Regions from separate parts of the Novosphingobium sp. genome, predicted to be linked through region 2. Evidence: predicted binding sites of a transcription regulator. Region 2 holds the regulator's gene; the other holds the start of a gene.
What was found. Region 2 encodes LexA, which represses DNA repair genes until DNA is damaged. Its sites were predicted from a motif close to GTTCCNCNCTTGTTCT; they were not measured.
Positions count from the first base shown of each region.

Region 1 (5,640 bases), 160 kb from region 2:
GAGCATGACCAGATCGCTGCTGTCCAGCGTGGGCAGCAAAGCAGCCAGCGCGGGCCGGTCGATGCCGGGCATGGTGCGCAGGGCCAGCTTGGAAATCGCCATCAGCGCGCCGGTGTTGCCCGCCGAAAGGGCGGCGCCGGCAAGGCCGTCACGCACGGCGTGAATGGCCAGCCCCATCGAGGTGGTGCGCGCACGGCGCAGAGCCTGACTGGGCTTTTCCTCTCCGCTGATCACGTCCTGCGCATGCAGGATCTCGACGGCGGAACGCAGATCGGGATGATGATCGAGAGCGCTGCTGATCTGGGCCTCGTCACCCACCAAAAGGAAACGCGCACGATCGTGGCGCTGGCGAGCCAAAGCCACGCCAGCGACCATCGTGCGCACACCCTCATCACCGCCCATCGCGTCAACGGCGATACGCGGCAAAGTCATGGGTGCATACCTCCTGCTGTCAGCGCGCGATTGCGCTTACAGGCCAACCGCGACGATCTCGCGACCATTGTAATGGCCGCAAGCGTTGCACAGGTTGTGCGGGCGCTTCAGCTCGCCGCAGTTCGAGCACTCGTGGAACGCCTCGACCGACAGCGCGTCATGGCTGCGACGCATGCCCCGGCGAGAAGGGGAGGTTTTTCTTTTGGGGACAGCCATGGAGGCACCTGTTCCTGAAAATTCGTTACCGACAGTAAAAGCCGCCTCAATGCATCTCAGCACCGGCGGAGCGAAGGCGCGCCTATAGCGAATTTAGCGTGTGTTGCAAGCATCTCTGGTCTAATCGGCGCAACGACCTGAAAGATATCTGTCATCAACCGCCCGAGGGGGAAGCGACAAACATGCCCGTAAGCCTGACAATCCCGATGATCCTGCCCACCACGCTGGCTTTGGCAGCGGCAGCGGCGCTGATCAACTTCTGGCTGAGCCTGCGCATCGGCCAGTTGCGCGGCAAGCTGAAAGTGGATGTGGGCGATGGCGGACATGATTCGATTTTCCGCCGCATGCGCGCTCACGCCAATTTTTCCGAGAACACGCCGCTGCTGCTGATTCTGGTCGCCGGCATCGAGCTGAGCGGCAAGGGAAGCTGGTGGCTGCCGGTGGTGGGCGCCGTCTTCATGCTGGGCCGCGTGACGCATGCCTGGGGCATGGACGGGCGCTTCAAGGCCGGGCGCGTCTTCGGCGCGGTCTCGGCCATCCTGATCCAGCTCGGGCTGGGCGGTTTTGCGCTGTTCGTGGCGATGCATCAGATGATGCACCCGGCCTGACGGGACTTCAGGGGGCGGTTCGCGCCGCCCCCCTTGCCTGTTAACCGTAGCGGCTGCCCACGAAGGGGTTGGTCAGCATCTCATGGCCGAAGCTGCTCATCGGGCCATGGCCGGGGATAAAATTCACATCCTTGCCCAGCGGCCACAATTTTTCGGTGATCGAATCGAGCAACTGCTGATGGTTGCCCTTGGGAAAATCGGTCCGCCCGATCGAGCCCTGAAAGATCACATCCCCCACGATCGCCAGCCGTGACGGTTCGTGAAAGAACACCACATGGCCGGGCGTATGGCCGGGGCAGTGAATCACATCCAGGGTCAGCTCGCCCACGGTGACGGTGTCGCCATCCTGCAGCCAGCGGGTCGGCTCGAAGCTCTTGCCTTCCAGCCCCATGCGGGTGTTGGGATCGTCGAGACCCTCGATCCAGAAGCGGTCGCCCTCATGCGGCCCTTCCAGCGGCAGGCCCAGCTCCTCGGCCAGCACGCCGGCCAGACCGCAATGGTCCATATGCCCATGGGTGACGAGCAGCTTTTCCAGCGTGACACCCGCCCTGACGACGCCCGCCTTCAACTTGTCGAGATCGCCGCCCGGATCGACCAGCGCGCCGCGCATCGTTTTGGTGCACCAGATCAGCGAGCAATTCTGCTGGAAGGCGGTGACAGGAATGATCGCCGCGCGAAGGGGCGGTTCGGGCTTGGTAGGATTGGTGGCCATAAGATCGGGGAATAGCCGCGAAAGTGATAGGCGCAAAGGGCATTGCACATCCCCGGACACGGCCTATAAAAACTCAACTCTTTTGGTTGGGATTTTACCGAATGCGCCTTGCTCTTGCTGCCATTGCCCTTGCCTGCACCGCCGCCCCCGCTCTGGCCGCCCCGGCGCCGCATGTCGCCATCGGCAGCTTCGACCAGCTTAAACAGCCGCTGCCCCTGCCCTATGACGAGAACGCCGATGCCAAGGCCGATGTCGCCAAGGCCACGGCCAAGGCGAAAAAGGAGCACAAGCTGCTGCTGCTCGATTTCGGCGGCAACTGGTGCCCGGACTGCCGCGTGCTGGCCGGCACCATCGAGCTGCCCGAGGTGAAGGCCTTCGTGGAGAAGCACTATGTCGAGGTGACCATCGATGTGGGCCGCTACACCAAGAATCTCGACATCTGGGCCAGTTATGGCCAACCGCCACGCCCCAAGGGCGTGCCCGCCGCACTGATCATCGATCCCAAGACCCGCAAGGTGCTGAACCCCGGCCATGAAACGGCCCTGTCCGACGCGCGCCATATGAGCCCGCAGGCGCTGGCCGACTGGCTGGCAAGCTGGACGAAGTAAACGCCGGGGCGGGCGGGCTTAAACCCGCCCGCTTTTCCACACCACGCGCCCCACGATCGCCACCTCGTCGAGCGGCAGCTCATAGGGGGCATAGAGCCGGTTCTCGCTGATGATACGCAGATGCCCCGGCCGCTCGAAACTCAGCTTCTTGACCAGCAGCGTGTCGCCCAGCCGCAGCACATGCACCCCGTCGCGCCAGCCGTTCGGGCGCTGATCGACAAGAATTTCATCGCCATCATGCAGCAGCGGCTCCATCGAATCACCCGAGACGGCGATGGTCGAGAGCCAGGCCGGATCGAGCCCCTGCCCGCGCAACCACTGGCGCCTGTAACGCATATGCCCAAAGGCCTGCTCCCGCCCGGCCAGAGCCCCCGGCCCGGCGGAAGCATCGAGCGCAAGGCGCGGCACATCGATCCAGACCGAGGCTTCACGCTTGCCGCCGGAAGCAGAGGATTTATCCTCCATGCCGCCCAGCTCCTTCTCGGAAATGCCGAAGAAGCGGGCCAGTGTCCTGCGGTCGCCTTCCTCCAGCTTGCGCGGGCTGCCCTTGCGGACAAACTGCTGGAGATAGGTCGGATTTCGGCCAATCAGCGCGGACAGGGCGGCAAGGCTGGTGCCGCGCTCTGCGGCCAGTGTGACCAGACGGCTGCGAGGATCGGCATCATGCATGGCGCCAATCTACCATAGGAAATATCCTAGACAAGTAGGACTTCGAATGGAACATTTAGCGAACATTATTGATTCGGGCTCCACCACAGGCGCCCATACGAAAGGGGGCTTTGATGTTGCTCAGACGGATCGAAACGTTCCTGCGCCACAGCGGCATGCCGTGGACCAAATTCGGCAGGCTGGTGGCGCATGACCCGCGCCTGGTCGCCGACATGCGCAATGGCCGGGTGCCGCGCGAGCCCATGGCCCGCCGCATCGAGGCCTTTCTCGACAGCCAGGCCGTGAAGAAGGAGGCCGATCATGCGCTTTGATTTCCGCCATGGGCGCGATCTGATCCGCCTGTTTTCCGGCCCGGCGCGCAAACCGGTGCTGGCGGGCGATTCGGGCGGCGGCGCCTCGGGCAAAAGGCGCCGCGATCCGGCGCTGCGGCTGCTCGATGCGGTGACGCGTCTGGCGGGCCCCGAGGCCGAACTGCTGTCCCATGCCGAGCGCCCCTGGGCCAGCGCGACCTTTTCGGGCACGCGCCACACCATCACGCTGACCTTTGCCGGTCAGGAAGGGGTTGCGGCGGGTGAAGGCTTTATCGCCCTGCTGCCCGATCACGACTTCACCCTGCCCGGCCAGCTGGTGGCCGACGCCGGGATCAGCGAGGTGACGCATGTCACCCAGCCTCAGCCGCTGATGGTGGTGGAGGCGGACCTGCTGCTGCTCAGCGAGGTCTGAGGCTTGCCCCCCTAGCGCCGCGCCTTCCTGCTCATGGCGCGGCCAAGGGCCGAACGCAGGCTGCTGCCCGCAGCGGCATCGCCGATATCCTCGACCGCCCAGCGGCTGCCCTCCTTCACCAGAGAGAGCCGCACATTGCTGTGATCGCCCTTGGTCTGCCAGACGCGCAGCAGCATCACCGCCCGCCCCGGCCCGGTGAACAGGCGGCTGATCGTGTCGACATGGAATGCATCGGCATCCCAGTCCTGACAATCGCAGAGCATATCCGTTTCGGAGACATCATCGCTGCCGCGCCCGCGCACCTGCTCCCAGTCGCGGATAAGCTGCTGGGTCTGGGATGTGTAGATCGGCGCGCTCCAGTAAGGGCGCTGCGTGCCGTTGCGATAGGGCGCATAGATCTGGCTCACCACGGCATCGAGCGCGCCTCCCTCGGCGAAACCGGGCGACCCGGCGGCAAGCAGCAGACTGGCGAAGACGGCGGTGGACATAGGAACACTCCCGGCAGGAACCGGGAGTGTTCTTAAAGCATCGTGCGAAAAAGTGGGAACCGGTTTTTCGCGAAAAACGATGCGACAACAGCGTGCTTTACGCCTCCAGCTTCCAGTCCCAGCCGAGCGGGTCGCCATCCATGGCCTCCACACCACGCGCGGCAAGGGTCTCGCGCAGGGCGTCGGACTGGGCGAAATCCTTGTCGGCGCGGGCCTGACGGCGGGCGGCCAGCACGTCGTCGATCTCGGCTTCGGTGATGGTCGCGGCCTTGGGTTTCAGGCGCAATTCGGCGCGGGTCAGAGCCATCAGATTCAGGCCCAGCACCGCGTCCATCTGCGCGATCACCGCCAGCTTCTGGCCCAGATCGACCTTTTTCAGCGCCACGACCTGCTCAAGCTGAGTCAGCGCGATCGGCGTGTTCAGATCATCGCTGACCGCCGCCGCGAAAGCTTCGCGCAAGGGGGCGAACTTCGGCCCCGGCTCGGCGCCCTCGATCACGGAGCCGCCCTCATCGTTCAGGCGGGCGCGCAATTGCTCAACAGCCATCACCAGACGCTTCAGGCGCGTGAGAGCGGCACCAAGGCCTTCCCAGCTGAACTCCAGCTCGCTGCGATACTGCGCCTGCAGGCACATCAGGCGATAGGCCAGCGGGTGATAGCCCTTGTCGATCAGCAGTTGCAGGCGGAGGAACTCGCCCGAGGACTTGCTCATCTTGCCGCTGCGCTCGACGAGGAAATTGTTGTGCATCCACAGCTTGGCGCCTGAATTGCCGGGTACGTCGAGCCCGCCGCTGCAGCAGAAAGCCTGATTCTGCGCGATCTCGTTGGGGTGGTGGATTTCGCGGTGGTCGATGCCGCCGGTATGGATGTCGAAGGGGAAGCCCAGCAACTGCCCGCTCATCACCGAGCATTCCAGATGCCAGCCCGGCGCGCCGCGACCCCAGGGCGAATCCCACTCCATCTGGCGCGTCTCGCCGGCGGGGGTCTTGCGCCAGATGGCGAAATCGGCGGCGTTGCGCTTGCCCTCGACGGCCTCGATGCGGCCCTCGCCCTCTTCGGTATGGGCGCGAGCGAGGCGGCCATAGTCCGCCACGCTGGCGACATCGAAATAGAGGCCGCTTTCCAGTTCATAGCAGTGCTTGTGGGCGATCTTTTCCGCGAACTCGATCATCGCGGGCACATAT
Region 1 is NZ_JBCNLP010000001.1:2,797,541-2,803,180, forward strand. It holds gene plsX (phosphate acyltransferase PlsX) at 1-432, opposite strand, end outside; gene rpmF (50S ribosomal protein L32) at 469-648, opposite strand; gene ABDW49_RS12925 (MAPEG family protein) at 831-1,256, shown strand; gene ABDW49_RS12930 (MBL fold metallo-hydrolase) at 1,297-1,968, opposite strand; gene ABDW49_RS12935 (thioredoxin family protein) at 2,070-2,576, shown strand; gene ABDW49_RS12940 (S24 family peptidase) at 2,595-3,245, opposite strand; gene ABDW49_RS12945 (hypothetical protein) at 3,359-3,556, shown strand; gene ABDW49_RS12950 (hypothetical protein) at 3,546-3,968, shown strand; gene ABDW49_RS12955 (DUF3828 domain-containing protein) at 3,980-4,456, opposite strand; gene cysS (cysteine--tRNA ligase) at 4,554-5,640, opposite strand, start outside.
Region 1: ABDW49_RS12940 (S24 family peptidase) is a predicted target of LexA. The motif match lies at 3,294-3,309, and genes of this name have one in related genera.

Region 2 (5,640 bases):
TGTCAGCGCGGTGATCGCCGGAGTTTATGTGCTGGCGATCCGGCTGCTGGCGCTGCTTCCGTGGCTGGCCTTGAGGGTGCGCCTGCCGCTGCTGGCCAGCGCTTTTGGCGGGGCGGCAGGGATTTTCTACACGCTGCTGACGGGGGCTCAGGTGCCCACGGTGCGGTCGGTGCTGGGGGCCTTGCTGGTGCTGGCGGCGCTGGCGCTGGGGCGGCAGCCTTTCACGGTGCGCTTGCTGGCGGTGGCGGCGATCTGCACCATGCTGCTGTGGCCCGAGGCGGTGATCGGCCCCAGCTTCCAGATGAGCTTCGGTTCGGTGCTGGCGCTGGTGGTGCTGCATGATTGCGCGCCGGTCCGCGCCTTTCTGGCCCCGCGTGAGGAGGGCTGGTGGCAGCGCTTGGCGCGCCATCTGGCGATGATCCTGCTGGCGGGCATGGTGATTGATCTGGCGCTGATGCCGGTGGCGCTGTTCTATTTCCACCGTGCCGGGGTCTATGGCTCGATGGCCAATCTGGTGGCTATTCCGCTGACCACCTTTGTGTCGATGCCCGCGATTGCTTTGGGGCTGGCGCTGGATCTGGTGGGGGCGGGGGCGCCTGCGTGGTGGGTTTGCGGGCAATCGCTGGACCTGCTGCTGGCCATCGCGCGCTGGACGGCGGAGCGGCCCGCCTCGGTGACGGTGATGCCCGCGATGGACGCATGGCGCTATGGGCTGTTTGTCGGCGGCATGCTGTGGCTGGCGCTGTGGCATGGGCGGGTGAGGCTGTGGGGGCTGGTGCCTGCGCTGGTGGCGATTGTCTCGCTGACATGGCTGCAGCCGCCCGATGTGCTGATCTCCGGTGATGGCAGGAACGTCGGCATCACCGGCATTGCGGGCCGCGCGCTGGTGATCCTGCGCGATGGGCAAGGTGGCCGCACTGGCGAGGCGATGCTGGAGTCCGCAGGGCTGTCAGGCCCGGTGACGCCGCTGGCGACATGGCAGGGCGCGCGTTGTTCGGAAGGCTTTTGTGCTCTCGATCTCGACCGGGGCGGGCGGCGCTGGCGTCTGCTGATTGCGCGCGGCAAGGGAGACGCGGAGCCCGTGCCATGGGAGCAGGCCTGCGCTCAGGCCGATATCGTTGTCGCGCCGGAGAAGCTCTATGGCGCGTGCCGCCCCAGATTGATCAAGGCCGATCGCGCCGCGTTGCTGCGGAGTGGCGGACTGGCACTGGATCTGGAGCATTTAAGCGTGACCACCGTGGCCCAATCGATGGGCGCCCATCCATGGTGGCGCGCGCCGCATCGTCTGCCGCGCGAGGAGGAGAACAGCCCCTGAGCGTGGGTTTGGCAGGAGTGGTCTGAGGTTGGGCTCCGCCTTATGGGAGCATGCTCCCGATGAAGCGCGGTTCGCATCAAGAGCCGATCCGAGGCCAGATCAAAACCGATCTCCTCCCAGCCCCGATCAAACCATGTCCAGGGTTGGAAAAGCCTCTCCCAACCCTGCCCATCAATGATAGCGGCGCAGCAGTCCGGCCAGCTTGCCCTGCACCTGCACCTCGCCGGGGCGGTAATATTGCGGCTGATAGGTCGCATTGGCGGGATCGAGGCGGATCATCCCGCCATCGCGGCGCAGATACTTCAGCGTCGCTTCCTCGCCGCGCACCAGCGCCACCACGATTTCGCCATCGCGGGCGATTTCGGTGCGGCGGATCAGCGCCAGATCGCCGTCGAAAATGCCGGCCTCGACCATCGAATCGCCAGACACCTCAAGCGCATAATGGTCGCCCGCGCCCAGCAGGGCAGCAGGCACCGGCAAGGTCGATTGCCCTTCCAGCGCCTCGATCGGCACACCGGCGGCGATACGGCCGTGCAGCGGGATCTCGATCACGTCATTGGCGGGGCGGGGCGCCGCCACCGGTGCCGGAGACAGTGCGGCGGGGCGGGCCAGCGGCGCAGCGGGGGCGGGGGTGGCACGCGGGGCAGCCGCAGCAACGCCGCGCTGGCCACCGGTCACATCCTCAGGCTGGCGCAGCACTTCGAGCGCGCGGGCGCGGTTGGGCAGGCGGCGGATAAAGCCACGTTCCTCCAGCGCGGAAATCAGCCGATGAACGCCCGATTTCGACTTGAGGTCGAGCGCTTCCTTCATTTCCTCGAAAGAGGGGGACACGCCATCTTCCTCCAGCCGGACCTGGATAAAGCGGAGCAATTCGTGCTGCTTGCGGGTGAGCATGCGGATGTCCTTCCTGCCGTTCCGTTCTCGAACGAACAAGGAACATTTATGCAACAATTTTTCAGCCGTCAAGCGAGGGAATGCGTGTCCAGCAGATAAATTCCCACAATTGCGCCCGTTTCGGCGGCTTCGGCATTGATCGGGCGGTCGATCAGGCAATTGCTCGCCGCCATCGCCGCCAGAGCGCTGCTGTCGCGCATGGGGTTGGGGGTGACCTCTTCGCCATCCCAGGCCCCGCGCAGAAACTCCTGCCGCTTGCCGCCTGCGGGCACGGGGGCTGTCAGCCGGGCGCTGACCTTGCGGGGCAGAACATCGCTCGCGCCCATCATCGCGCGCAGCATCGGCAGCAGGAAAAGCTGCCCGCAGACCAGCCCCGAGACCGGATTGCCCGGCAGGCCCAGCACATGGAGCCCGCCGCGCTGCGCATGCATCAAGGGTTTGCCTGGGCGCATCGCCACGCGCCAGAAAGCGAGCTGCGCGCCCCATGCTTCCAGGGCCGGGCGGATCAGGTCGTGATCCCCCACCGAAGCGCCGCCCGAGGTGACGATGAGATCGGCCTCGCCAGCGGCGTCCAGAGCGGCGACCAGTGCGGAAAGATCGTCTCGCACAGGACCGATGCGCGTCACCTCGGCGCCCAGAGCGCCGACCATCGCGGCCAGCATCGCGCCATTGCTGGCGGGGATCTGATGCGGCAGCACGCGCGCGCCGGGCGGCACCAACTCGTCGCCGCTGTCGATGATGGTGACGCGGGGCAGGCGGCGCACGGCCACGCTGCCATGACCGCCCGAGATGGCCAGCGCGATCTGCGCCGGGCCGAGGCGGGTTCCGGCGGGCAGCAAGGGCGCGCCCTGCGAGAAATCCAGCCCCGCGCGACGGATATGGCGACCGGGAGGATTGGGCGCATCGCCGGTCAGGATCAGGTGGTCGCCATTGCGGGTCACATCTTCCTGAAGCACCATGGCGTCGGCGCTCTGGGGCATCAGGGCGCCGGTGGCGATGCGGATTGCCTCACCGGGCTGGACGGGGTGAGGCCATGGGTGGCCCGCCGCGCTTTCGCCGGCCACGCGCCATGGGCCGGGCAGATCCTCGGCACGCAGAGCGTAGCCGTCCATCGCGGAGAGATCGGCGGCGGGCTGGGTACGCTGCGCCGTCAGAGGTTCCGCCAGCCAGCGCCCGGCAGCCTGTTCGATGGGCAGGGTTTCAATCGGCAGCGGCGTGATGGTGGCCAGCAGCTTTTGCTGCGCCTCGGCCAATGGGAGGGGCGGCATCAGGCCTGCCTGCCCGGCGCGTACCATGAGCCCGATTTGCCGCCGTGTTTCTCGATCAGGCGGATGCCGGTGATTCCCATCGCCTTGTCCACGGCCTTGGCCATGTCATAGACCGTCAGCAGGGCGACCGAGACGGCGGTCAGCGCCTCCATCTCTACGCCGGTCTTGCCCGTCAGGCTGGCGCTGGCGGTGCAGCGCAAGGCGTCATCTTCAAAGGCGAAGTCCACGCTGACGGCATCCAAAGGCAGCGGATGGCACAGCGGGATCAGATCGCCGACCTTCTTGGCGGCCATGATCCCGGCGATGCGGGCGGCGGCCAGCACATCGCCTTTGGGGATCGCGCCGTCGCGGATCGCCTCCAGCGCTTCCGGGCCCATCAGGATGCGGCCTTCCGCGATGGCGAGGCGTCTGGTTTCCGCCTTGCCGCCCACATCGACCATGCGGGCATGGCCCTGAGCGTCGAGATGGGTGAGATCGGCCATGGTCAGGCGCCGGTCAGCAGTTGGCGGGTGGCGGCCTCGACATCGCTCTGACGCATCAGGCTCTCGCCGACCAGGAAGGTGCGGGCGTTGCAGGCCGAGAGGCGGACCAGATCGGCATGGCTGTTGATGCCGCTCTCGGCCACGAGCAGCGTGCCTTCGGGCGCCAGCGGGGCGAGGCGCTCGGTGGTGGCGATGTCGGTCTTGAAGCGCTTGAGGTCACGGTTGTTCACGCCGATCAGGCGCGAGGTGAGGCGCGCGGCGCGCTCCATCTCGGCCTCATTGTGGACTTCGACCAGCACATCCATGCCGCGTTCCAGCGCGGCGGCCTCGATCTCGGCCATCTGGGCGTCTTCCAGCGCGGCGACGATGATGAGGATGGCATCGGCGCCGATGGAGCGCGCCTCGGCCACCTGCCAGGGGTCGATCATGAAATCCTTGCGGATCACCGGCAGGGTGCAGGCGGCGCGGGCGGCGATCAGGAAATCCTCATGGCCCTGGAAATAGGGCGCGTCGGTCAGGATCGAGAGGCAGGCCGCGCCCCCGGCCTGATAGGCGCGGGCATGGGCGGGCGGATCGAAATCAGCACGGATCCGGCCCTTGGAGGGGCTGGCCTTCTTGATCTCCGCGATCAGCGCGAAGCCATCGGCGGCCTTGGCGCGCAGGGCGGCTTCGAAACCGCGCGGAGCGGTCTGCAGCGCGGCGCGGGCATCAAGGTCCGACAGGCTGGCCAGCGGTTTGCGCAGCGCAACTTCCTCGGCCTTGGTGGCGCAGATTTCGGTCAGCTTGTCGGTCATCGTCGTATCCATCTTGATCATTGTATCGCTCATCGGACCGCATCGATCCAGCAGTCGAGCAGTGCCTTGGCCAGACCTTTGTCGATCACCTCGGCGGCTTCCTCGACGCCTTCGCGCCAGCTTTCCACCTCGCCCGCCACGCGCAGCGCGGCAGAGGCGTTGAACAGCACGGCATCGCGATAGGGGCCTTCCTCGCCCATCAACAGGCGGCGCAGGGCGTCAGCATTGTAGGCCGCATCGCCGCCGCGCAGCGCAGTGACCGGATGCACGGGCAGGCCCACATCCGCCGCCGACACGCGATGCATGGCGATGGTGCGACCCTGCACCTCGGCGCATTCATTGCCGCCCGCCAGCGAGAGTTCGTCCAGCCCCTCATCGCCCGAGACGATAAAGCTGCGCTGCGTGCCCAGCGCCTCGAACGCCTCGGCATAGATCGGCACATAGGCGGGGCGGGCGATGCCCACCAACTGGCGCTGCACATGGGCCGGATTGGCCAGCGGGCCCATCAGGTTGAAGATGCTGCGCTTGCCCAGCGCCTTGCGGATCGGCGCGATGGGGCCGAGCTTGGGGTGATGCGTCTGCGCGAAGAGGAAGGCGATGCCGATGTCCTGAAGCGTTTCGGCGGCGCGTTCCCCGGCGTTGGCGAGGTTCAGGCCCAAAGCCTCCAGCGTATCGGCGGCGCCCGCCTTGGAGCTGGCCGCGCGGTTGCCATGCTTGGCCACCGGCACGCCGCAGGCCGCGACCACCAGCGACACGGCGGTCGAGACGTTGAGCGTATGATGCCCGTCCCCGCCCGTGCCGCAGACGTCGATGGCGCCCTCGGGGCTCTCCACCGGGATCATACGGGCGCGCATGGCCAGAGCGGCGCCTGCGATCTCGCTGGCGGT
Region 2 is NZ_JBCNLP010000001.1:2,961,516-2,967,155, reverse strand. It holds gene ABDW49_RS13740 (ComEC/Rec2 family competence protein) at 1-1,315, shown strand, start outside; gene lexA (transcriptional repressor LexA) at 1,487-2,209, opposite strand; gene glp (gephyrin-like molybdotransferase Glp) at 2,278-3,477, opposite strand; gene moaC (cyclic pyranopterin monophosphate synthase MoaC) at 3,477-3,959, opposite strand; gene trpC (indole-3-glycerol phosphate synthase TrpC) at 3,962-4,753, opposite strand; gene trpD (anthranilate phosphoribosyltransferase) at 4,783-5,640, opposite strand, start outside.